DNA from 2 places in the Pseudomonas azerbaijanorientalis genome. Region 2 is predicted to be linked to the other one. Evidence: riboswitches for the same ligand, from Rfam matches in the RefSeq annotation. Region 2 holds a riboswitch; the other holds the start of a gene.

Region 1 (11,492 bases), 1.7 Mb from region 2:
GCTGTTCTTCGCAACCAACGGTCGTCGTGGTCGCGTCAGTCACGCCGGGATCTACCTGGGCGACAATCAGTTCATCCACTCCAGCAGCCGCCGCAGCGGTGGTGTGCGCATCGATAGCCTGGGCGACAGCTACTGGAGCAAGACCTTCATCGAGGCCAAGCGCGCCCTGGCGATGGCACCTAACACGTCGCCAATTGTCACTGCACGTAAATAAGCGGACATTTTGTAAGGCGAACTTAAAGTCTTACTTGAAGTTTGTCGTGTAGCCGCTAGAATCTTGATCTACAAATGATGGCAAACCGCCTGCGTCCTACGCAGGCGGTTTTCTTTTCTGCGCTCCCCGCAGAAAAAGCCGCAGCCAGATCAGGATGTTCTGCTTATGACGACGTCGGCCCGCCTCGCAATCATGTTCTTCGCAGCGCTGCTCAGTGCCTGCGCCAGCCGCACACCGCCTCCTGCGCCGGTGGTTCGCGCGCCCATCGTATTTGGTTCCCCACAAGCGTTTTCGCCCGAAGCGGAGGACGTGCTGTTTCGCGCGCTCGGCCTGGTGGGTACGCCTTATCGCTGGGGTGGCAACACGCCGGATTCCGGGTTTGATTGCAGCGGCCTGATCGCGTACGTGTACCGCGATGTAGCCGGTATTGCCTTGCCGCGCACCACGCGCGAGATGATCTCCATGCAAGCGGCGAGTGTTGGCAAGGAAGGCCTGCAGACTGGCGACCTGCTTTTCTTCGCTACCAATGGCGGTTCCCAGGTCAGTCATGCCGGCATCTACGTGGGAGAAGGGCGTTTCGTCCACGCGCCGGCCACTGGCGGCACCGTGAAGCTCGACAGTCTGTCCAAGGCGTATTGGCAAAAGGCTTACCTGAGCGCCAAGCGTGTTCTGCAGCCTGAACATCTGGCGCGCAACCCGTAACGTCCGGAGCTGCTGCTCATGACTGCTCGTACGCTGAATCTCGACGACGCCCTGTATCAATACCTGCTCGATGTTTCCCTGCGCGAAACACCACTGCTCAAGCGCTTGCGCGATGAGACCCAGGCGCTGCCGATGGCGCGCTGGCAGGTGGCGCCGGAGCAGGGACAGTTTCTCGCCTTGCTGGTTAAGCTGACAGGCGCCAGGCGCTTGCTCGAAGTCGGTACTTTCACCGGATACAGCGCGCTGTGCATGGCGGCGGCATTGCCGGCTGAAGGTTCGCTGATTTGCTGTGATATTCCCGGCGACTACAACGCCATCGCACGGCGCTACTGGCAGGAAGCGGGACTCACCGGGCGGATCGACCTGCGCCTGGCCCCCGCACTGGAAACCCTCGGCGATCTTGAGCGGCAAGGTGGGGGCGAGCAGTTCGACCTGGTGTTCATCGATGCCGACAAGGCCAACTATCCGAGTTATCTGGAGCATGCCCTGCGTTTGCTGCGGGTCGGTGGGCTGGTGCTGTTCGACAACACCCTGTGGAGCGGGCGCGTGCTTGAGACCAGCCCCGAGAGCGCGGACACCCGGGCTATCCAGGCGCTCAACCTGGCGTTGAAGGATGATGTGCGGGTGGATCTGTCGTTGTTGCCGATCGGCGATGGATTGACGCTCTGTCGCAAGCGCTGAACCCCTGTGGGAGCGGGCTTGCTCGCGAATGCGCAATGTCAGACGCCACATCTGTTGACTGATACACCGCCTTCGCGAGCAAGCCCGCTCCCACAGGGGAATATGTTGGCAGTTGGTTTTTATTTCACTGCCGACACCCGCCACACCTTGTTCCCCACATCATCGGCCACCAGCAGATCGCCCTGCCGGTCGATCACCACGCCCACCGGGCGGCCCATGGCTTCTTCCTTTTCGTTGAGAAAACCGCTGAGCACTTCAATCGGTTGTCCCGCAGGTTTGCCTGCGCTGAACGGCACGAAAATCACTTTGTAGCCACTGTGGGGGTTACGGTTCCAGGAGCCGTGCTGGCCGATGAAGGCCCCTTGGGTGAACGGCGGCGGCAGCTTGCTGTTTTCAGCGAAGGTCAGGCCCAGTGATGCCGTGTGCGGGCCGACGGCATAGTCCGGAGCGATGGCCTTGGCCACCAGGCCGGGGTTTTGCGGCTCGACGCGGCTATCGACATGCTGGCCGTAATAGCTGTAAGGCCAGCCATAGAATGCGCCGTCCTTGACCGAGGTGATGTAGTCCGGGACCAGGTCGCTGCCAATTTCATCCCGCTCGTTGACCGCAGTCCACAGCGCGCCACTGTGCGGTTCCCAGGCCATGCCGTTGGGGTTGCGCAGGCCGGAGGCGAAGATCCGCTGCTGGCTGGTGGCACGATCCACTTCCCAGATCGCTGCGCGACCTTCTTCCTTGTCCATGCCGTTTTCCGCGACGTTGCTGTTGGAGCCCACGGTGACGTAGAGCTTGCGGCCGTCCTTGCTGGCGATGACGTTTTTGGTCCAGTGATGGTTCAGCGGGCCACCCGGCAGGTCGACCACTTTGACCGGTGGCGATTTGATCTGCGTATCGCCACTTTCATAGTGAAAGCGCAGCAGGCGATCAGTGTCGGCCACATACAGGTCCTTGCCGACCAGGGTTATGCCGAAGGGCGAGTTGAGGTTTTGCAGAAACACCGTGCGGGTTTCCGCGACGCCATCGTGGTCCTTGTCGCGCAGCAAGGTGATGCGGTTCGCGCTGGGCACCCTGGCCCCGGCGCGTCCCATGACTTGCTTCATGACCCAGCCGCGAATGCCTTTGCCGTCTTCGGGTTTGGGTGGCGCGTTGGTTTCCGCCACCAGTACGTCGCCGTTGGGCAGTACATAAAGCCAGCGGGGGTGATCGAGGTTTTCGGCAAAAGCGGCCACTTGAGTGCCCGCGGCGGCGACGGGTTTCGCGCCCTGTGGCCAGCCGATGGCCGGGGCGATGTTCACAGTCGGGATCAGGGTTTTGTTGGGGGGCGGCAGTTGGGGTGAAGGGCCGGTGCCGTCGGAGACTTGCAGGCCGGCGGTCTCACTACAACCGGCGAGCCCTCCGCAGATCGCGATAACGAGAACGAGCGGGGGCGTGCGCATACGGGTGTTCCCTATGAATGCCTTGTTCTAATCATAGAGACGCGTTGTCGTCCAATGGTTCAACCCCTAGCCACGTGCTTCCTTGAACAGCACCGCAATGCCAGGGTGATAGTTGCCGGCTTCATTGCGCAACTTGCGGTAGGCATACGGGAAATACCAGGCGACCGCGCAGGTGTGTTCCTTTTGCAGGTCGTCGACCATGTCCTGGAGTTCTTCCGGTGTCGCGCCTTGCTGGGCTTTTTGCGGGGCGACGAACAGGCAGCCGAGTTTCAGGTCGCTGGCGTGGCTCAGGCGCTTTGCATCGCTGGCGATGTCGAGCAGGGCCTGCGTCAGATTGAGGCTGTTGACCCGTGGCCAGCGCTGGCTGGTCTGGATGTAGGCGCGGGTTTCGGGCGAGGCGAGGAACAGGTCGGCGCGGCTGTTGCGTTCGCCTTCTTCGGTCTGCTTGCGGGTAGGCGTCTGTTGCAGTGTGACCATCTCGGCCATCCAGGCGGCGGCAGACAACAGTCCGAGATTGGCTTTTTCGTCGTGCCAGTAGGGTGTGTCGCCATCACCGCGGATGGCGTTGTAGCGGTCGATGCATTCGAACCAGCGCTCGAGCACAGGGCGCAGGAATTCCAGCTTTGGATTGCTGATGATCATGCCTTGCATGGGCTCACCCTTGTTATTGTGTTGTGAGGTTGTGGCTCTTTGATATCACTGCTGAGAGCGAGGCACAAGATTGACGTCAGTTTTTTGATTGACGACAGTTATTCGGCAGTTGGCCTCCCGGCTTTAATTGACGCTCCACCCCCAACCCTCTAACCTTCGCGGCTTGTTTCAGGTGCTCTGTGACTTGGGTCGACAGAGTGAAACAGGGAAGCCGGTGAGCGAGTTCTTCTGTTGGTCGAGGAACCGTAATTCCGGCGCTGCCCCCGCAACGGTAAATGAGTGAAAACTGTGTCTGATGCCACTGTGTCGATTCGATGCGGGAAGGCGCACAGTCTGGCTTTGCGCCACTCATGAGCCCGGAGACCGGCCTGATTCATCCAGCGGCATCACGGTGGGCGATGCCAGGCTTGTTGCCTTCTATTGCTGTGCCTGCCCGCCGTTATTCCTGCCTCAACGGAGAGCTCCCCCATGACTGATACCCCCGATCGTGACGAACGCCACCTGGCGCGCATGCAGCGCAAAAAAGCCGTGATCGACGAGCGCATCGCCAATTCCCCGAACGAGTGTGGTCTGTTGCTGGTGCTGACCGGCAACGGTAAAGGCAAGAGCAGTTCGGCCTTCGGCATGCTCGCCCGCGCCATGGGGCACGGCATGCAATGCGGTGTGGTCCAGTTCATCAAGGGCCGCAACAGTACCGGCGAAGAGTTGTTTTTCCGGCGCTTTCCCGAGCAGGTGCGTTTTCATGTGATGGGCGAAGGGTTTACCTGGGAAACCCAGGACCGTCAGCGCGACATCGCTGCCGCCGAAGCGGCGTGGGCGGTGTCCCGGGAACTGCTGCGCGATCCGTCCATCGGCCTGGTGGTGCTGGATGAGCTGAACATCGCCCTCAAGCACGGCTACCTCGATCTCGATCAGGTACTCAGCGACTTGCAGGCCCGGCCGCCGATGCAACACGTGGTGGTCACCGGGCGTGCCGCCAAGCCGGAAATGATCGAGATGGCCGACACGGTCACCGAAATGGGCATGATCAAACACGCCTTTCAGGCTGGGATCAAAGCGCAGAAAGGCGTCGAGCTGTGAGCCAGCCTCGTCATTGCCCGGCGGTTCTGATTGCCGCGCCGGCCTCCGGCCAGGGCAAGACCACCGTTACTGCGGCGCTGGCCCGCTTGCATCGCAATCAGGGGCGCAAAGTTCGCGTGTTCAAGTGCGGCCCCGACTTTCTCGATCCGATGATCCTCGAACGCGCCAGCGGTGCGCCGGTGTATCAACTGGACATGTGGATGGTCGGCGAGCAGGAGAGTCGCCGGTTGCTGTGGGAAGCCGCCGCTGACGCCGACCTGATCCTGATCGAAGGCGTCATGGGGCTGTTCGACGGTACGCCGTCGAGCGCCGATCTGGCACGGCATTTCGGTGTGCCAGTACTGGGTGTGATCGACGGTACCGCCATGGCCCAGACCTTCGGCGCACTGGCCCTGGGGCTGGCGCGTTATCAGCCGGACTTGCCGTTCGCCGGCGTGCTGGCCAACCGCGTCGGCACGCTGCGCCACGCGCAACTGCTCGAAGGCAGCCTGACTGAAGGCTTGCGCTGGTACGGCGCGCTGTCCCGGGAAACCGGGATTGAACTGCCGAGCCGACACCTGGGGCTGGTTCAAGCCAGTGAACTGAATGATCTCGACCTGCGCCTCGATGCGGCAGCCGATGCCCTGGCCAACAGTTGCGAGGTCGCGCTGCCACCGGCAGTCGAGTTCGCCGCCCCCGATGTCATCGTCGCCGAACCGCTGCTGGCCGGTGTGCGCATTGCGGTGGCCCGTGATGAAGCCTTTGCGTTCACCTACGGTGCGAGCCTGGATTTGCTGCGGGCGATGGGCGCCGAGCTGTCGTTTTTCTCGCCGATCCGCGACCGTGCGTTGCCGCAGGCGGACAGCCTGTATCTGCCGGGTGGTTACCCGGAACTGCACCATGTTGCGCTGGCACAAAATACCGCGATGCTCGACGCGATCCGCGCGCACCACGCCGCTGGCAAACCCTTGCTCGCCGAGTGTGGTGGCATGCTGTATCTGCTCGACTCCCTGACCGATGTCGAGGGCACTCGTGCCGAACTGGTTGGTTTGCTGACCGGTGATGCGGTCATGCAAAAGCGTCTGGCAGCGTTGGCGTTGCAAGCGGTGGAGTTGCCGGAAGGTTCGCTGCGCGGGCACACCTATCACCATTCACTGACCAGCACTGAATTGGCGCCGATTGCCCGGGGCGTGAGCCCTAACGGCGGGCGCGGTGCGGAAGCGGTTTATCGCGAGGGGCGGATGACTGCCTCTTATGTGCACTTTTATTTTCCGTCGAACCCCTCGGCGATTGCTGCGCTGTTTGCGCCGGACCTTGAAGCCGCCTTCGCGAGCAAGCCCGCTCCCACAGAGGAATGCATTTCTTCAGGCAGCTCACTTCTAAATGTGGGAGCGAGCCTGCTCGCGAAGAGGCCATGACAGACAACGCATTCACCGAAGCCGAACGCGCAGCGGTCTATCGCGCCATCGGCGAGCGCCGCGACATGCGCCACTTTAGTGGCGGCACGGTCGAGCCCGAGTTGCTCCAGCGCCTGCTCGAGGCTGCGCATCAGGCACCCAGCGTCGGCCTGATGCAGCCCTGGCGCTTCATCCGCATCAGTGATCGCGCCTTGCGCGGGCAAATCCAGGGGCTCGTGGAGGAGGAGCGCGTGCGCACCGCCGAAGCCCTCGGCGAGCGCAGCGACGAGTTCATGAAGCTCAAGGTGGAAGGCATCAACGATTGCGCCGAGGTACTGGTCGCCGCACTGATGGACAACCGCGAACAGCATATCTTCGGCCGTCGCACCTTGCCGGAAATGGACATGGCCTCGCTGTCCTGTGCCATCCAGAACCTGTGGCTCGCGTCCCGCGCCGAAGGGCTGGGGATGGGCTGGGTGTCGCTGTTCGAACCCCAGGCACTGGCGGACCTGCTGAGGCTGCCGCCGGGAGCCAAACCGCTGGCGGTGCTGTGCCTGGGGCCGGTAAAGGCGTTCTACCCGGCGCCGATGCTGGTGCTCGAAGGCTGGGCGCAGGCGCGTGCGCTGCATGAATTGCTGTATGAAAATTATTGGGGAGTGAGTCCATGAGTGTGGCGTTGTTGAGTGTCGCCGCGGTTGCGCTGGATGCGCTGCTGGGTGAACCCAAACGCTGGCATCCGCTGGTGGCGTTCGGCCGTTTTGCCGATCGCATCGAGCAACGTTTCAACGGTGGCGGTCGCGGCTGGCGCAGCCATGGCGTCACCGCGTGGGTGATCGCCGTGCTGCCACTGGTGCTGCTGGTCACGGCATTCTCCTGGGCGCCTTACGTTGGCTGGATCGTCGAGATTCTCGCGCTCTATTGCGCCCTCGGCATGCGCAGCCTCGGTGAACACGTCACGCCGGTAGCCAAGGCCTTGCGCGGCGATGATCTGGATGAAGCACGCAAACGTGTGAGTTATCTGGTCAGCCGTAAAACCAGTGACCTGGATAAAACCGAAGTCGCCCGTGCCGCCACCGAGTCGGTGCTGGAAAACGGTAGCGACGCGGTGTTCGCCGCGTTGTTCTGGTTTGTCGTGGCCGGTGCGCCGGGCGTGGTGCTCTATCGCCTGAGCAATACGCTGGATGCGATGTGGGGCTATCGCAATGAGCGCTTCGAACGGTTCGGCTGGGCGGCGGCGAAGATCGACGACGTGCTCAATTACATTCCTGCGCGTCTGGTGGCACTGACTTACGCGCTGCTGGGCAAAACCCGGCTGGCGTTCAAATGCTGGCGCACCCAGGGCCCGACCTGGGACAGTCCGAACGCCGGCCCGGTAATGGCGGCAGGGGCAGGGGCCCTTGGCGTTGAATTGGGCGGCGCGGCGATTTATCACGGTGAACTGCACCAGCGTCCGCAACTGGGCGAAGGCGTGCCGGCGGACGCCGACTCCATTGACCAAGGCTGGCAACTGGTCCAGCGCGGGGTATGGTTATGGCTGCTGATTCTCTGCCTGGGGGCTGAATTTTATGCTTGAGCACGGTGGCCGATTGCGCAAGGCGGCGCTCGAATACGGCATAGATGAAGCCGACTGGCTGGACCTGTCGACAGGCCTTGCACCCTGGCCGTTCCCGGTGCCGGATATTCCGCTGCGGGCCTGGGCTCGTTTGCCGGAGGCGGACGATGGTCTGGAACAGGCCGCCTGTGATTACTACGGCACCTTGCAGGCATTACCGGTGGCCGGTTCGCAAATGGCGATCCAGCTGCTGCCGCGATTGCGGCGGGCAGGCAAGGTGGGTGTGTTGTCGCCGTGCTACGCCGAGCACGCCGAAGCCTGGCGTCGCAACGGCTACATCGTGCGCGAAGTGCTGGAGCAGGAAGTCGACTTCTTTATCGACAGTTTCGACGTGCTGGTGGTGGTCAATCCGAATAATCCCACGGGCCTGAGCCTCCCCCCCAGTCGCCTGCTCGACTGGCACACGCGACTGGCCCAGCGCGGTGGCTGGCTGGTGGTGGACGAAGCGTTCATGGATAACACGCCACAACTGAGCCTGGCGCCGTTTGCCCATCAGGTCGGGCTGATCGTCTTGCGCTCATTCGGCAAGTTTTTCGGCCTGGCCGGTGTGCGCCTGGGGTTTGTGCTGGCCGAGCGCAAGTTGCTCAAGTTGCTGGCAGAACAAGTGGGGCCCTGGGCCGTGAGCGGGGCAACCCGGGTAGTGGGGCAGGCCTGTCTGCGCGATACGCAGGGGCAAACGCGGCAACGGCTGCGCACCGAAGAGGCCAGCGAGCGCCTGGCGTCGTTGCTGCAGCAACACGGCTTCGAGCCCCAGGGCGGCTGTGCGCTGTTCCAGTGGCTGATCACCGAGCGCGCCGAAGCACTGCATGAATTCATGGCCCGGCGCGGTATTCTCCTGCGGTTGTTCACGCACAACAGCAGCCTGCGATTCGGCCTGCCCGGTGACGAAGCCGCCTGGGTGCGACTGGCGCAAGCCTTCGAAGATTTCGCCAAGGAAAACCAATGACCACGCTGATGGTGCAGGGCACCACGTCGGATGCCGGGAAAAGCACGCTGGTGACTGCGTTGTGCCGTTGGGCCACGCGTCAGGGCGTCAAGGTGGTGCCGTTCAAGCCGCAGAACATGGCACTCAACAGTGCGGTGACCGCCGACGGCGGCGAGATTGGCCGTGCCCAGGCGGTTCAGGCCCAGGCCGCGCACCTCGCACCGCACACCGACATGAATCCGGTATTGCTCAAGCCCAACAGTGACACCGGTGCCCAGGTGATCATCCATGGCCGCGCCGTCACGACCATGAACGCCGTCGCCTATCACGACTACAAAAGCATCGCCATGCAAGCGGTGCTGGCCTCCCACGAGCGCTTGAGCGCGGCGTATCCGCTGGTGATGGTCGAAGGCGCAGGCTCGCCGGCGGAAATCAATTTGCGCGCCGGCGACATTGCCAACATGGGCTTCGCCGAAGCGGTGGATTGCCCGGTGTTGCTGATTGCCGATATCAATCGCGGCGGGGTTTTCGCCCATCTGGTGGGTACCCTCGAACTGCTGTCGCCGAGCGAACAGGCGCGGGTCAAAGGCTTCATCATCAATCGTTTTCGCGGTGACATCGCGTTGCTGCAACCCGGTCTCGACTGGCTTGAAGAACGCACCGGCAAACCGGTGATTGGCGTGCTGCCGTATGTGATGGACCTGCACCTGGAGGCCGAAGACGGCATCGATCAGCGCCAGACCGATAAAGCCGAACGGGTGCTGAAAGTCGTGGTGCCGGTGCTGCCGCGCATCAGCAATCACACCGATTTCGATCCGCTGCGCCTGCATCCGCAAGTGGACCTGCAATTCATCGGGCCCGGCCAGGCGGTTCCACCTGCCGACCTGATCATTCTTCCTGGTTCGAAAAGTGTCCGCAGCGACCTCGCGTACCTGCGGGCCAACGGCTGGGAAACCGCGATTGCCCGGCATCTGCGTTACGGCGGGAAACTGCTGGGGATCTGTGGCGGCCTGCAGATGCTCGGTGAGCAGGTGCATGACCCGCTGGGCCTCGAGGGCGCGCCGGGTTCCAGTGCCGGTTTGGGGCTGTTGGCGTTCCAGACCCGGCTCGAACAAGAGAAACAGCTGCGCAATGTGTGCGGTCGCCTGGCGCTGGAAGATGCGCCGGTATCAGGCTATGAAATCCATGCCGGCGTGACCACCGGACCGGCTCTGGAAAATGCCGCCGTGCATCTGGATGACGGCCGCTGCGACGGTGCGCAAAGTGCGGACGGGCAGGTTTTCGGCACCTACCTGCACGGGCTGTTCGAATCGCCGGCGGCGTGCAGTGCGCTGTTGCGCTGGGCCGGTTTGCAGGAGGTGCAGGACGTGGATTACCACGCGTTGCGCGAGCGCGATATCGAGCGGCTGGCGGATCTGGTGGAGAAGCATCTGGATACCGGGCTGTTGCGGCAGCTCTGTGGAATCTGAGGTGAAAGCTCTGGCCTCTTCGCGGGCAAGCCCGCTCCCACAGAGATTTGGGTTGATCGTGAAATTTGAGTACACCTCGTAATCCTGTGGGAGCGGGCTTGCCCGCGATGAGGCCAGTCGCCTCAGCGAAAATTTCAAGGAAAACAACCATGCTCCAACTGATCCTCGGCGGCGCCCGCTCCGGCAAGAGTCGTCTGGCTGAAAAACTCGCCATCGACAGCGCCCTGACCGTCACTTACATCGCCACCAGCCAGCCACTGGATGGCGAAATGAGCGAGCGGGTGGCTCATCACCGCGCCCGTCGTCCTGCCGAATGGGCACTGATTGAAGAACCCCTGGAACTGGCCCGGGTACTGCGTGAAAGCGCCCGTGCCGACCACTGTCTGCTGGTGGATTGCCTGACCCTGTGGCTGACCAACCTGCTGATGCTCGACGATGCCGGGCGCTTGCAAGCCGAGCGTGATGCCCTGCTGGACTGCCTGGCAGCGTTGCCGGGTGAAATCATTTTTGTCAGCAACGAGACCGGAATGGGTGTCGTGCCGCTGGGCGAATTGACTCGCCGCTATGTCGATGAAGCCGGTTGGCTGCATCAAGCTCTGGCTGAGCGCTGTCAGCGTGTCGTCCTGACCGTCGCCGGCCTGCCCCTGACTCTGAAAGGAACTGCGTTATGACTCAATCCTGGTGGCTGAACCCGTGCAGGCCGGTCGATACCCAAGCGCTCGAACAGGCCCAGGCGCGGCAACAGCAACTGACCAAGCCGGCCGGCTCCCTCGGCCAGCTGGAGTCGGTGGCGGTGCAACTGGCGGGATTGCAGGGACGGGTCAAGCCGAGTCTGGAACAGGTGTGGATCGCGATATTTGCCGGCGACCATGGCGTGGTCGCCGAGGGCGTGTCGGCCTATCCCCAGGAAGTCACCGGGCAGATGCTGCTCAACTTCGTCAGCGGTGGTGCGGCGATCAGCGTCCTGGCGCGACAACTGGGCGCTTCCCTTGAGGTGGTTGACCTTGGCACGGTGACGTCGTCGCTGAACCTGCCCGGTGTGCGTCACCTGAACGTCGGCCCGGGCACGGCGAATTTTGTACAGGGGCCGGCCATGACCGCAGCCCAGGGACAACTCGCTTTGCAGGCCGGCCGTGACAGCGTGCAACGGGCGATTGCCAGCGGTGCGCAGTTGTTCATCGGTGGCGAAATGGGCATTGGCAACACCACCGCCGCCAGCGCCCTGGCCTGTGCCTTACTCGATTGCCCGGTGGGCCATTTGACCGGGCCTGGCACCGGGCTCAACGCCGAAGGTGTCAGCCATAAAGCCCGGGTGATCGAGCGTGCCCTGGTATTGCATGGCCCGCAGC
Region 2 (11,492 bases):
GAACGTTGAGGTCGATGTTGTCCAGCACCCGCGTGCCGGTGAAAGTCGGTTTGACCGGCGTGTAGCTCGCCCAGTCGAACTGTGGTTTCTTGGCGATGGCCGCGCCATAGCTCAGGCGTTCGGTGCGGGCGCTGCGGTTGGCGGTGCGCTCGCGAACCTCGATGTAGTCCTGGCGGGTTTTCTCGACGAAACCGGCCTTGAGCTCCTTGGACAGCAACTGGGTCGCCACGCCCACGGCGCGGGAGGCGTCGGTGACGTAGATCACTGCGTCGTTGCTGTACTTGGGCTCGATCTTCACCGCCGTGTGCGCCTTGGAGGTGGTGGCGCCACCGATCATCAACGGCAGGTGGAAGTCCTGGCGCTGCATTTCGCGGGCAACATGGACCATCTCATCCAGCGACGGGGTGATCAGGCCGGACAGGCCGATGATGTCGCACTTCTGCTCCCTGGCTACCTGGAGGATTTTCTCCGCCGGGACCATCACGCCGAGGTCGACGATGTCATAGCCGTTGCAACCGAGCACCACGCCGACGATGTTCTTGCCGATGTCGTGCACGTCGCCTTTCACGGTCGCCATGAGGATCTTGCCCTTGGCTTCAGGCTTGTCACCTTTTTCCAGTTCGATGAACGGGATCAGGTGCGCCACGGCCTGCTTCATCACGCGAGCGGATTTCACCACCTGTGGCAGGAACATTTTGCCGGCGCCGAACAGGTCGCCGACGATGTTCATGCCGGCCATCAGCGGGCCTTCGATCACCTCGATCGGGCGAGCGAAGGACAGGCGCGATTCTTCGGTGTCTTCGACGATGTGGGTGGTAATGCCTTTGACCAGCGCATGTTCCAGGCGCTTGTTGACGTCCCAGTTGCGCCACTCTTCGGTCTCGGCTTCCTTGACGCTGCCGTCGCCCTTGTACTTGTCGGCGATGGCGAGGAGGGCGTCGGTGCCTTCCGGGGTGCGGTTGAGGATCACGTCTTCAACGGCGTCGCGCAGTTCCACCGGGATCTGGTCGTAGATCTCCAGTTGCCCGGCGTTGACGATACCCATGGTCAGCCCGGCGCGGATTGCGTAGAGCAGGAACACCGAGTGGATCGCCTCACGCACCGGGTTGTTGCCACGGAACGAGAACGATACGTTGGACACGCCACCGGAGGTCAGCGCATACGGCAGCTCGTCACGGATGTAGGCACAGGCGTTGATGAAATCGACGGCGTAATTGTTGTGCTCTTCGATACCGGTGGCCACGGCGAAGATGTTCGGGTCGAAGATGATGTCTTCCGGCGGGAAGTCCACTTCATTGACCAGAATATCGTAGGAGCGTTTGCAGATTTCCTTCTTGCGCGCTTCGGTGTCGGCCTGGCCGGCTTCGTCGAAGGCCATCACCACGACCGCGGCGCCGTAGCGCTTGCACAGTTTGGCGTGATGAATGAACTGCTCCACGCCTTCTTTCATGCTGATCGAGTTGACGATGCCCTTGCCCTGGATGCATTTGAGGCCGGCTTCGATCACTTCCCACTTCGAGGAGTCGATCATGATCGGTACGCGGGAGATGTCCGGTTCGCCGGCAATCAGATTGAGGAAGGTCACCATGGCCTTCTTCGAATCGAGCATCCCTTCGTCCATGTTGATGTCGATCACCTGGGCACCAGCCTCGACCTGCTGCAGGGCGACTTCCAGGGCTTCGGTGTAGTTGTCCTCGCGGATCAGCCGGGCGAACTTGGCGGAACCTGTGATGTTGGTGCGCTCGCCGACGTTGACGAACAGCGAGCTGCGATCGATGGTGAAGGGTTCCAGGCCCGAGAGGCGGCAAGCCTTGGGAATGTCCGGGATCTGGCGCGGCGCATAGCCGGCCACGGCCTTGGCGATGGCTTCGATGTGGCCCGGCGTGGTGCCGCAGCAGCCGCCGACAATGTTGAGGAAGCCGCTTTGAGCGAACTCTTCGATGACCTTGGCGGTTTGCGACGGCAGTTCGTCGTACTCGCCGAATTCGTTCGGCAGGCCGGCGTTCGGGTGCGCCGACACGTGGGTGCCTGCCTTGTTCGACAGCTCTTCGAGGTACGGGCGCAACTCGCTGGCGCCGAGGGCGCAGTTCAGGCCAACGGAAATCGGCTTGGCGTGGGCCACGGAGTTCCAGAAGGCTTCGGTGGTCTGGCCCGACAGGGTGCGGCCCGAAGCGTCGGTGATGGTGCCGGAAATCATGATCGGCAGTTCGACGCCCAGCTCTTCGAACACGCCCTGTACGGCGAAGATCGCGGCCTTGGCGTTGAGGGTGTCGAAGATGGTTTCGATCAGGATCAGGTCGGCGCCGCCCTCGATCAGGCCTTTGGTGGATTCGGTGTAGTTTTCCACCAGTTCATCGAAGGTCACGTTGCGGTAGCCGGGGTTGTTCACGTCCGGGGACAACGAGCAGGTGCGACTGGTAGGACCGAGCACGCCGGCGACGAAGCGCGGTTTGTCCGGGGTTTCCAGGGTCTTGGCGTCGGCGACCTTGCGTGCCAGGCGAGCGCCTTCTACGTTTAATTCATACGCCAGACCTTGCATGCCGTAGTCGGCCAGGGAGATCTGGGTGGCGTTGAAGGTATTGGTTTCCAGAATGTCGGCGCCAGCGTCGAGGTAGGCTTTTTCGATGCCGCCAATCACGTCCGGACGAGTCAGTACCAACAGGTCGTTGTTGCCTTTGACATCGCTCGGCCAGTCAGCGAAGCGTTTGCCACGGTAATCCTGCTCTTCGAGCTTGTAGCTCTGGATCATCGTGCCCATACCGCCATCGAGAATCAGGATGCGCTCTTTGAGGGCGTGCTTGAGAGCTTGAAGGCGAACGCTGCGATCGGACATTTGGACTACTCGGTAAGACCATGACGAAGGGCCGGGATGATAGCAAACCTGTGCGCTTTTAGAGCATGACTCGGTTTTGCATGAATATCGTTCATGTTGGCAGGCATGGCAGACCGGTAGAATCGCGGCGTTTTTTCAGGATCCGGGACCAGGGACATGTCTTATCGCTTCGTCATCAGCAGTGTGTTGATGCTTTTAAGCTGGGGCGCTGCGGCGCAAAGTCCGGCGAACTCCTCTGCCATTTCCTACAGTCGAGACATTCAACCGATCTTCACTGAAAAGTGCGTGGCCTGCCACGCTTGCAACGACGCCGCCTGTCAGCTCAACCTGGGCAGCGGCGAAGGCGCGGCACGCGGCGCGACGAAAGTCCCGGTTTACGACGGTGACCGTACTAAAGCGGTGGCGCCGACGCGGCTGTTTCTGGACGCCTCCGGCAAAGCCGCCTGGCAGCAAAAGGGCTTCTTTTCGGTGCTTGATGCCCAGGGCAGCCAGGCCTCATTGATGGCACGGATGCTGGAACTGGGCCACAACACCCCCTTGCAACCTAACGCCAGGCTGCCGCAAGACATCGTCCTGGGTCTGAACCGGGAGAACATGTGTTCCATGCCCGCGCAGTTCGATGGCTACGCCGCTTCGCACCCGAAAGAAGGCATGCCGCTGGCGGTGACCGGGCTGACCGACCAGCAGTACCAGACGCTGCAACGCTGGCTGGCCGCAGGCGCACCTATCGATCAGCAGGCCCTGGCCCCGAGTGCGCAAGAAGCGCTGCAAGTAATCCAGTGGGAAAACCTGCTCAATTCGCCGGGCGCCCGGCAAAGCCTGGTGGGGCGCTGGCTGTATGAGCACTGGTTCCTCGCCCATCTTTACTTCAAGGAGGGTGAGCCCGGGCATTTCTTCCAGTGGGTGCGTTCGCGCACGCCGACCGGCCAGCCGATTGACCTGATCAATACCCGGCGTCCCAACGATGATCCAGGCTCGGAGTTTTACTACCGCTTGTGGCCGGTGCAGGGCGTGATCGTGCACAAGACCCATATCTCCTATCCCCTGAGTGCGGCGAAGCTGGCGCGTGTCAAATCCCTGTTCTACAGCGGCAACTGGGAGGCCAATGCATTGCCGGGCTACGGGCCGAAGAGCCGGGCCAACCCCTTTACCACCTTCGAAGCGATTCCGGCCCAGGCGCGCTACCAGTTCATGCTCGATAACGCCGAGTACTTCGTGCGCACCTTTATCCGTGGGCCAGTCTGTCGTGGGCAGATCGCCACGGACGTGATTCGCGATAACTTCTGGGCGCTGTTCCAGGCACCTGAACACGACCTCTACATCACCGACCCGAACTATCGCGGGCAAGCCACGCCCCTGCTGGCGATGCCGGGGCAGAATGATGATGTCGGCAGCGTCCTGACCCTGTGGCATGACTACCGCGACAAACGCAACGAATACGAGGCCCTGCGCCGCGATAGTTACGCAGACTTGCCCGCGCCGAGTTGGTCGACCCTGTGGGCCGGCAACGACAACGCACTGCTGAGCATCTTTCGCCATTTCGACAGCGCCTCAGTGACCAAAGGCCTGATCGGCGAAGTGCCGCAGACGATGTGGCTGTTCGACTATCCGCTGCTGGAGCGCACCTACTACCAACTGGCAGTCAATTTCGATGTGTTCGGCAACGTGTCCCATCAGGCCCAGACGCGCTTGTATTTCGACCTGATCCGTAACGGAGCCGAGCAGAATTTCCTGCGTCTGATGCCCGCCGATTCGCGGGAGGGTTACCTCGACGACTGGTATCAGAACAGTGGAAAATTCAAGATGTGGCTGGACTACGAGTCCATCGACGATGACAAACCGACCGCGCTGAAGCTTGATCCGCAGGATCCCAAGCGCGATTTCGCCCGGCAATTGCTGACCCGATATGGCGACCTCAATGCCAGGCCCGACCCGATCAACCGCTGCGACGGCGCCTACTGCTCGCGGCCGAACATTGATCCGGATCTGCAAAATGCCGAGCAGGTGTTGAGCCGCCTGACCTCGCGTCCGGCGGCGGGGTTGAGAGTGATTGATCAACTGCCGGAAGCGACCATGCTGCGAATCGAAACCGGCAGCGGCAAGCGAGAGGTTTACAGCCTGCTGCGCAACCGGGCCCACAGCAACGTGGCGTTCCTGCTTGGCGAATCGCTGCGCTATCAGCCGGGGCTCGATACCCTTACGATTTTCCCGGGTGTGCTCAGCAGCTACCCGAACTTCATGTTCAACATTCCGGCCGGGCAAGTGCCGGCGTTTGTGGATGCGATGGAGAACGCCAAGGATAGCGACAGCTTTGAGAAAATCGTCGAACGTTGGGGAATACGCCGCAGTCATCCGCAATTCTGGCTGTATTTCCATGACCTGAGCCGCTACATCCAGGAGACCGATCCGGTGGAAGAGGGCGTGCTGGACATGAACCGCTTCGAGAACCTCTGAAACACCGCTGATCCCCTGTGGGGGGGGCTTGTGGCGAGGGGGCTTGCCCCCGTTGGACTGCGCAGCAGTCCCATTTTCTGGGGCCGCTTCGCGACCCAACGGGGGCAAGCCCCCTCGCCACACAAGCCCGCTCCCACAATTCTTTCCTGACAAAAATACTGGGACTTTGTCCGGCGCGCCGATTGGCGTAAACTGCGCCCAAGCCTGCGAGGAGTTTCCATGACCGCTATTACCATTACCGACGCCGCCCACGATTATCTGGCTGATCTGCTCTCCAAGCAGAACACCCCGGGCATCGGCATCCGCGTCTTCATCACCCAGCCTGGCACCCAGTACGCCGAAACCTGCATTGCCTACTGCAAGCCGGGCGAAGAAAAGCCCGAAGACACCGCGCTGGGGCTGAAAAGCTTCACCGCCTACATCGACCACTTCAGCGAAGCCTTCCTGGACGATGCCGTTGTCGACTACGCCACCGACCGCATGGGCGGCCAGCTGACCATCAAGGCGCCAAACGCCAAAGTACCGATGGTCAATGCCGACAGCCCGGTCAACGAGCGCATCAACTACTACCTGCAAACCGAGATCAACCCTGGGTTGGCCAGCCACGGCGGTCAGGTCAGCCTGATCGACGTGGTCGAAGACGGCATCGCCGTCCTGCAGTTTGGCGGTGGTTGCCAAGGCTGCGGCCAGGCCGACGTGACGCTCAAGGAAGGCATCGAGCGTACCCTGCTTGAGCGTATTCCCGAGCTCAAGGGCGTTCGCGACGTGACCGACCACACGCAGAAAGAAAACGCCTACTACTAAGGTGTTCGCTGCGAAATAAAAAAACGGCGCCCCGTGAGCGCCGTTTTTTATGAGTTAAATTCGCTGAAGCCTTCGCGAGCAGGCTCGCTCCCACAGTTGACCATATTCCAATGTGGGAGCGAGCCTGCTCGCGAAGGGGCCTTATGGGCGATAGAGATGCGCATGCCCCGCGCGATACAGCGACGATTCGCTGAAATGATCACTGCCCAGCACCCGTCCCACCAGTATCAAAGCCGTGCGCCGAAACCCTTTGGCGGCAACCTTCCCGGCAATGTCCTCAAGCGTTCCCGTCACCCAGTCCTGATCCGGCCAGCTCGCGCGGTGAACCACCGCAATCGGGCAATCGGCGCCGTAATGCGGCAGCAGTTCCTCAACGATCTTCGGCAGGTGATTGACCCCCAAATGAATCGCCATGGTCGCGCCGTGCTGCGCCAGGCTGGCGAATTCCTCTCCGGGTGGCATGGCGGTTTTGTCGGCGTAGCGAGTCAGGATCACGCTTTGTGAAACGTCCGGTAGCGTCAGTTCAGCACCCAGAAGCGCTGCGCAAGCGGCGGTGGCCGTCACGCCCGGGACGATTTCGAACGCAATGCCCAGCTCACGCAGATAGCGAATCTGTTCGCCAATGGCGCCATACAGGCTCGGATCGCCGGAGTGTACCCGGGCCACGTCCTGGCCTTTGGCGTGGGCGGCCTTGAACAGGTCGATGATCTGTTCGAGGTGCAGTTCGGCGCTGTTGACTACCTGCTCGGCACAATGACCTTCCAGTACCGCGGCTGGCACCAGCGAGCCGGCATAAATGATCACCGGGCAACTGCGAATCAGCCGCTGGCCCTTGACGGTAATCAGTTCGGGGTCGCCGGGACCTGCGCCAATGAAGTAGACGGTCATCGTCGGTTCCTGTAGGGAAAAAAGGGGCTGAACAGGGCTTCAGATGAAGAATGTTCATGATCGAGACGGGGATTATCGGGGATTTTATGCCGCGCCGGCCAATGCCAGGGTTGCCTGGGCATATTTCTGTCGGGGAATCAGCAGTTTTGCCGGGGCCTGTGCCAGTTGTTCGGCCAGGGCCAGTGCGGCGCTTTCCGCCACGCCGTAGCAACCGGTGCGTTCAAACGCTATTTGCGATTGATGGCTGAGTTGCGGCTCATAGGGGGCCAGTTGCTCGCTGCTGAAGTACATCAATTCCAGGCCAAGCTGCTGGGCCAGTTCGATCAGTGCAGGTTCGTCGCGCTTCGAATCGATGCTGGCCAGGGCCTTGATTTCATGGCGCGCAATCTGGTGCGCCTCCAGTGCCTGGTCGAGCAGCGCCAGCAAGGTGCTGACGGGGCAGCCCTTTTGACAGCCCAGGCCGACCACCAGGGTCGGCGCAGTGCTGACGTCAGTCATGCGTGGTATTGGCCATCGCTTTTGCGACGGAACAACCAGGCGCTGATCAGGCCCAGGGCCAGCCAGAACGCCACGTTGGTCAGTTGCGAAGCGATTTTGAATTGGGTTTCCAGTGCCTCCGGAGCGAGCATCGAATGCACTTGCGGTTGCGGTGCGCCAATCACATGGGGAACGGCAAGGATTGCCGCGCCGAGGACTTTCATCAGCCAGTGACGGCTGAATACGATCAGTGCGATACCGACGGCGGTAGAGGCGGCGGTACCGATCCACCACAGTTGCCGTTGTGCCAGATCGGCGGCGGCCGTGCCTGGCAGTTCAGGTGGCAGGCCGAGGGTCGGCGCGAGCACGAAGGTCGCATAGCCGGCCAGGCCCCAGAGCAGGCCCTGGGACGTTTTGGTCGGCGCACGCAAGGTGTACAGGCCGGCCAGCATCAGGGCGAAACCGACGGCCACCACCAGATTGCCGCCAGTGGTCGACAGCACGCGCTGCCAGCCGTCTTCCGGCTCCCAGGCTTCGGCGTCGTGGGTGTGGGCAGCCATCGCGCCATCGGCGTGTTCATGCATTTCAACGGCCGCCGGTTCAGCTTTTTCGTAGGTTTCGGCCTGCAGGATCAGGGGGGCGACCCAGAAACTTTGCAGCAGGGTCAGCAACAGGGCGGCGAGCAACCCGGTGAAACCTGCGGTTTGCGCAATACGCTTGATCATGTCAGCAGGTCTCAATGGCACGGGAACGCGGAGCTGTGACGGGTATCGTGGGCAGCATTGTGCACCGCTTCGATGTGCGAGAAACCGGCGAAATACACAAGGCTTGCGCCCAGGATCGACGCGCAGACGGCGGCGGTCAGACGTTGAGTCAGGGTAGAAGTGGTGCTGGCTGTAGTGTGGCCGGTGCTGCTGATGATCGACATGGCGTTTCCCTCTGGTCTGTCAGCGGGGAATCAAGAGCGCATGCAAAAACCTGCACGACCAGGCGCGCAGGGTTTCAAACAGCGCCCGCCCACCGCGGGTTTGTTGTTTCAGTGATCGTTATGGTCACTTTATGTTGCGGGCCGGTCTCCGGGCTCACGAGGGGCAAAGGCTTGGGCCTGATCCTGCAAGCATCACCTTCCCATGCCGTAGTGGCACAGTGGATCTGATGCTTCGCTCGCTTACCGTTGCGGGGGCAGCACCGGACTGACATGGCTTTAGAGTAAAGCACATGATTCACCGGTTTCCCGTTTCACCCTGTGAAGGGCACCCGTAACAAGATGCGTAGGAGAGCATGGGCGAGGGTTGGGCGTCAATTGGCAAGGGTTCTCAACTGGAAACCGAGTCGCTTTCTTCGCGAGCAAGCCCGCTCCCACACTTGACCCTTTTCCTCTGAAAGAACCCAATCAAATGTGGGAGCGGGCTTGCTCGCGAAGGGCACACCGCAGAAGTCACGTGAACATTGACCCGCCCCAATACCATGCGTAGCCTTGCGCTTTCGAGGTTCTTCGGCGTTTGTCGAAGCTAAGAAGGGAACGCGGTCAATGCCGCGGCTGCCCCCGCAACTGTGAACGGTGATGTTCGTTGCCACGCCACTGCAGGCCCAATCCATGAGGCCGGCGGGAAGGCGCAGCGAATGCCAGGCTCAAGGCCGGCACACCGTCAGCCAGGAGACCTGCCTCGACACAGATTCTCACTTTCAACCGGGCGGGGTGATCCGGTGGCGAACTCTTCAGGCACGCACATCTGCGTTGCCGGTCGTCGTCCCGTATGCCCGCCACCTAGCCATAGGGCATCCGATGAAAACACTGGCCAAACTTCCCGTCACCATCGTCACAGGCTTTCTTGGCTCGGGTAAAACCACGCTGCTGCGGCACATGCTCGACAACGCCCAGGGGCGCCGCATCGCTGTGATCGTCAACGAATTTGGCGAGCTGGGCATCGACGGCGAGATCCTCAAGCAGTGCTCCATCGGTTGCACCGAAGAAGAAGCCAACGGCCGTGTGTATGAACTGGCCAACGGCTGCCTGTGCTGCACCGTCCAGGAAGAATTTTTCCCGGTGATGCGTGAACTGGTGGCTCGTCGCGGCGATCTCGACCACATCCTCATCGAAACGTCGGGCCTGGCCCTGCCAAAACCGCTGGTCCAGGCTTTCCAGTGGCCGGAAATCCGCAGTGCCTGCACCGTTGACGCGGTGATCACCGTGGTCGACAGCCCGGCCGTGGCCGCCGGCACCTTCGCCGCCTTCCCGGACCAGGTCGATGCCCAGCGCAAACTCGACCCGAACCTGGACCACGAATCGCCATTGCACGAGCTGTTTGCCGACCAACTGGCCAGCGCCGACCTGGTGATTCTCAACAAATCCGACCTGATCAATCCGGCCGACCTGGCCCGCGTGCGTCTGGAAGTGGCCGAAGAATTGCCGCCAGCGGTGAAAATCATCGAAGCCAGCAGCGGTCGCCTGCCGCTGGACGTGCTGATTGGCCTGGGTGCCGGCTCCGAAGAACACATCGACAGCCGCCACAGTCACCACGACCATCATCACGATGGCGACGATGATCATGACGACCACGATCACGACGCCTTCGATTCGATCTCCATCGAACTGCCGCAAGCCGACGAAAGCCTGCTGATGGACGCGCTGACCCAGTTGGTGGTCCAGCACGGCATCCTGCGCATCAAAGGTTTCGCCGCCGTTGCGAACAAACCGATGCGCCTGCTGATCCAGGGCGTGGGCACGCGTTTCGACAAGCACTTCGACCGCCAGTGGGGCGCCGAAGAGGCGCGCATCACCCGTCTGGTGCTGATCGGCCAGGAACTGGACGCCGCCGTGCTCGAAGCGCAATTGCGCGCTGCGCTCAGCGTGTAACCCATGCACCTGCTCAGGACCCAGCCCGGCGGTTTCGTGTCGGATGACAATATCGCCGACCTTGGACAAACCCCCGCCGAGCTGGTGGTCCTGTGCAGCGGCGACTCCAGCCTGGCGCTGCTCGCCGAGGCGGCGCAGCAGTTGCCCGAGGATTACCCGAGCCTGCGCCTGGCCAACCCGATGCAGGTGCAGAACCATGCCTCGGTCGATTTGTACGTCGATGAAGTGCTGCGTCACGCCAGGGTGATCCTGATTTCGCTGCACGGCGGCATCGCCTATTGGCGTTACGGCATCGAGCGCCTGGTCGAGCTGTCCCAGCGCGGCGTGCAGGTGATTCTGGTGCCGGGCGATGACCGCCCGGACCCGGAGCTCAGCGACCTGAGCACCGTCGGCGCCGAGGACCGCGACCGGCTCTGGCAGTTTCTGCGTCAGGGTGGCATGGGCAACGCCCTGGATTTCTTCCGCTGCCTGGCCAACCGCTGGCTGGCGCGCGATTACACCTGGGGTGAGCCGCAAACCCTGCCGCGCACGGCGATCTACCATCCGCGCAAACATTCTGCCGCACTGAGCGACTGGCAAGCCGACTGGCGCGCCGATCAACCGGTGGCGGCGGTGCTGTTTTATCGCTCGCATTTGCAGGCGGCGAACACCGCTTTCATCGATGTTTTCTGCCAACGCTTGCAGGCAGCGGGTTTGAATCCGTTGCCGATTGCGCTGGCCAGTTTGAAGGAGTCCGGCTGCCTGGGCGCGGTCGAGGACTGGCTGGATGAGGCTAGCGTCTCGGTGATCCTGAACACCACCGGCTTCGCCCAGTCCAGCCCCGAAGCGCCACACCTGCGACCGTTCCGTCGCAATATTCCAGTGATCCAGGCGATTTGTGCCCAGGACAACGAACCGGGTTGGCGCGCCAGTGAACAGGGGCTTGGCCCGCGCGATCTGGCGATGCACATTGCCTTGCCGGAGCTGGACGGGCGCATCATCAGCCGCCCGATCAGCTTCAAGGACCTGGCGTGGCGCAGTGAGCGCAGTCAGTCGGATGTGGTCTGCTACCGGCCGCAACCGGAGCGCATGGACTTCGTTGCTGAACTGGCGCGACGTTGGGTTGAACTGGCGCGGGTGCCCAATGCGGAAAAACGCATTGCCTTGATTCTCGCCAATTACCCGACTCGCGACGGGCGC

Evidence for each region. A riboswitch is a leader RNA that binds a small molecule or an ion and turns the genes downstream of it on or off. The one in region 2 is predicted to bind cobalamin.
Region 1: another riboswitch for cobalamin. It lies ahead of cobO (cob(I)yrinic acid a,c-diamide adenosyltransferase); the one in region 2 lies ahead of cobW (cobalamin biosynthesis protein CobW).

The regions. Positions count from the first base shown of each region.
Region 1 is NZ_CP077078.1:4,591,071-4,602,562, reverse strand. Features, by position in the region: gene KSS91_RS20480 (C40 family peptidase) at 1-214, shown strand, start outside; gene KSS91_RS20475 (C40 family peptidase) at 380-916, shown strand; gene KSS91_RS20470 (O-methyltransferase) at 935-1,597, shown strand; gene KSS91_RS20465 (PQQ-dependent sugar dehydrogenase) at 1,717-3,030, opposite strand; gene KSS91_RS20460 (hypothetical protein) at 3,097-3,681, opposite strand; cobalamin riboswitch at 3,835-4,067, shown strand; gene cobO (cob(I)yrinic acid a,c-diamide adenosyltransferase) at 4,150-4,761, shown strand; gene KSS91_RS20450 (cobyrinic acid a,c-diamide synthase CobB) at 4,758-6,158, shown strand; gene bluB (5,6-dimethylbenzimidazole synthase) at 6,155-6,805, shown strand; gene cbiB (adenosylcobinamide-phosphate synthase CbiB) at 6,802-7,710, shown strand; gene cobD (threonine-phosphate decarboxylase CobD) at 7,703-8,695, shown strand; gene KSS91_RS20430 (cobyric acid synthase) at 8,692-10,143, shown strand; gene cobU (bifunctional adenosylcobinamide kinase/adenosylcobinamide-phosphate guanylyltransferase) at 10,293-10,814, shown strand; gene cobT (nicotinate-nucleotide--dimethylbenzimidazole phosphoribosyltransferase) at 10,811-11,492, shown strand, end outside.
Region 2 is NZ_CP077078.1:2,896,384-2,907,875, forward strand. Features, by position in the region: gene metH (methionine synthase) at 1-2,833, opposite strand, end outside; gene KSS91_RS12875 (fatty acid cis/trans isomerase) at 2,990-5,287, shown strand; gene nfuA (Fe-S biogenesis protein NfuA) at 5,507-6,091, shown strand; gene cobM (precorrin-4 C(11)-methyltransferase) at 6,233-6,979, opposite strand; gene KSS91_RS12890 (cobalamin biosynthesis protein) at 7,064-7,477, opposite strand; gene KSS91_RS12895 (CbtA family protein) at 7,474-8,181, opposite strand; gene KSS91_RS12900 (CbtB domain-containing protein) at 8,193-8,384, opposite strand; cobalamin riboswitch at 8,507-8,732, opposite strand; cobalamin riboswitch at 8,928-9,140, shown strand; gene cobW (cobalamin biosynthesis protein CobW) at 9,243-10,313, shown strand; gene cobN (cobaltochelatase subunit CobN) at 10,317-11,492, shown strand, end outside.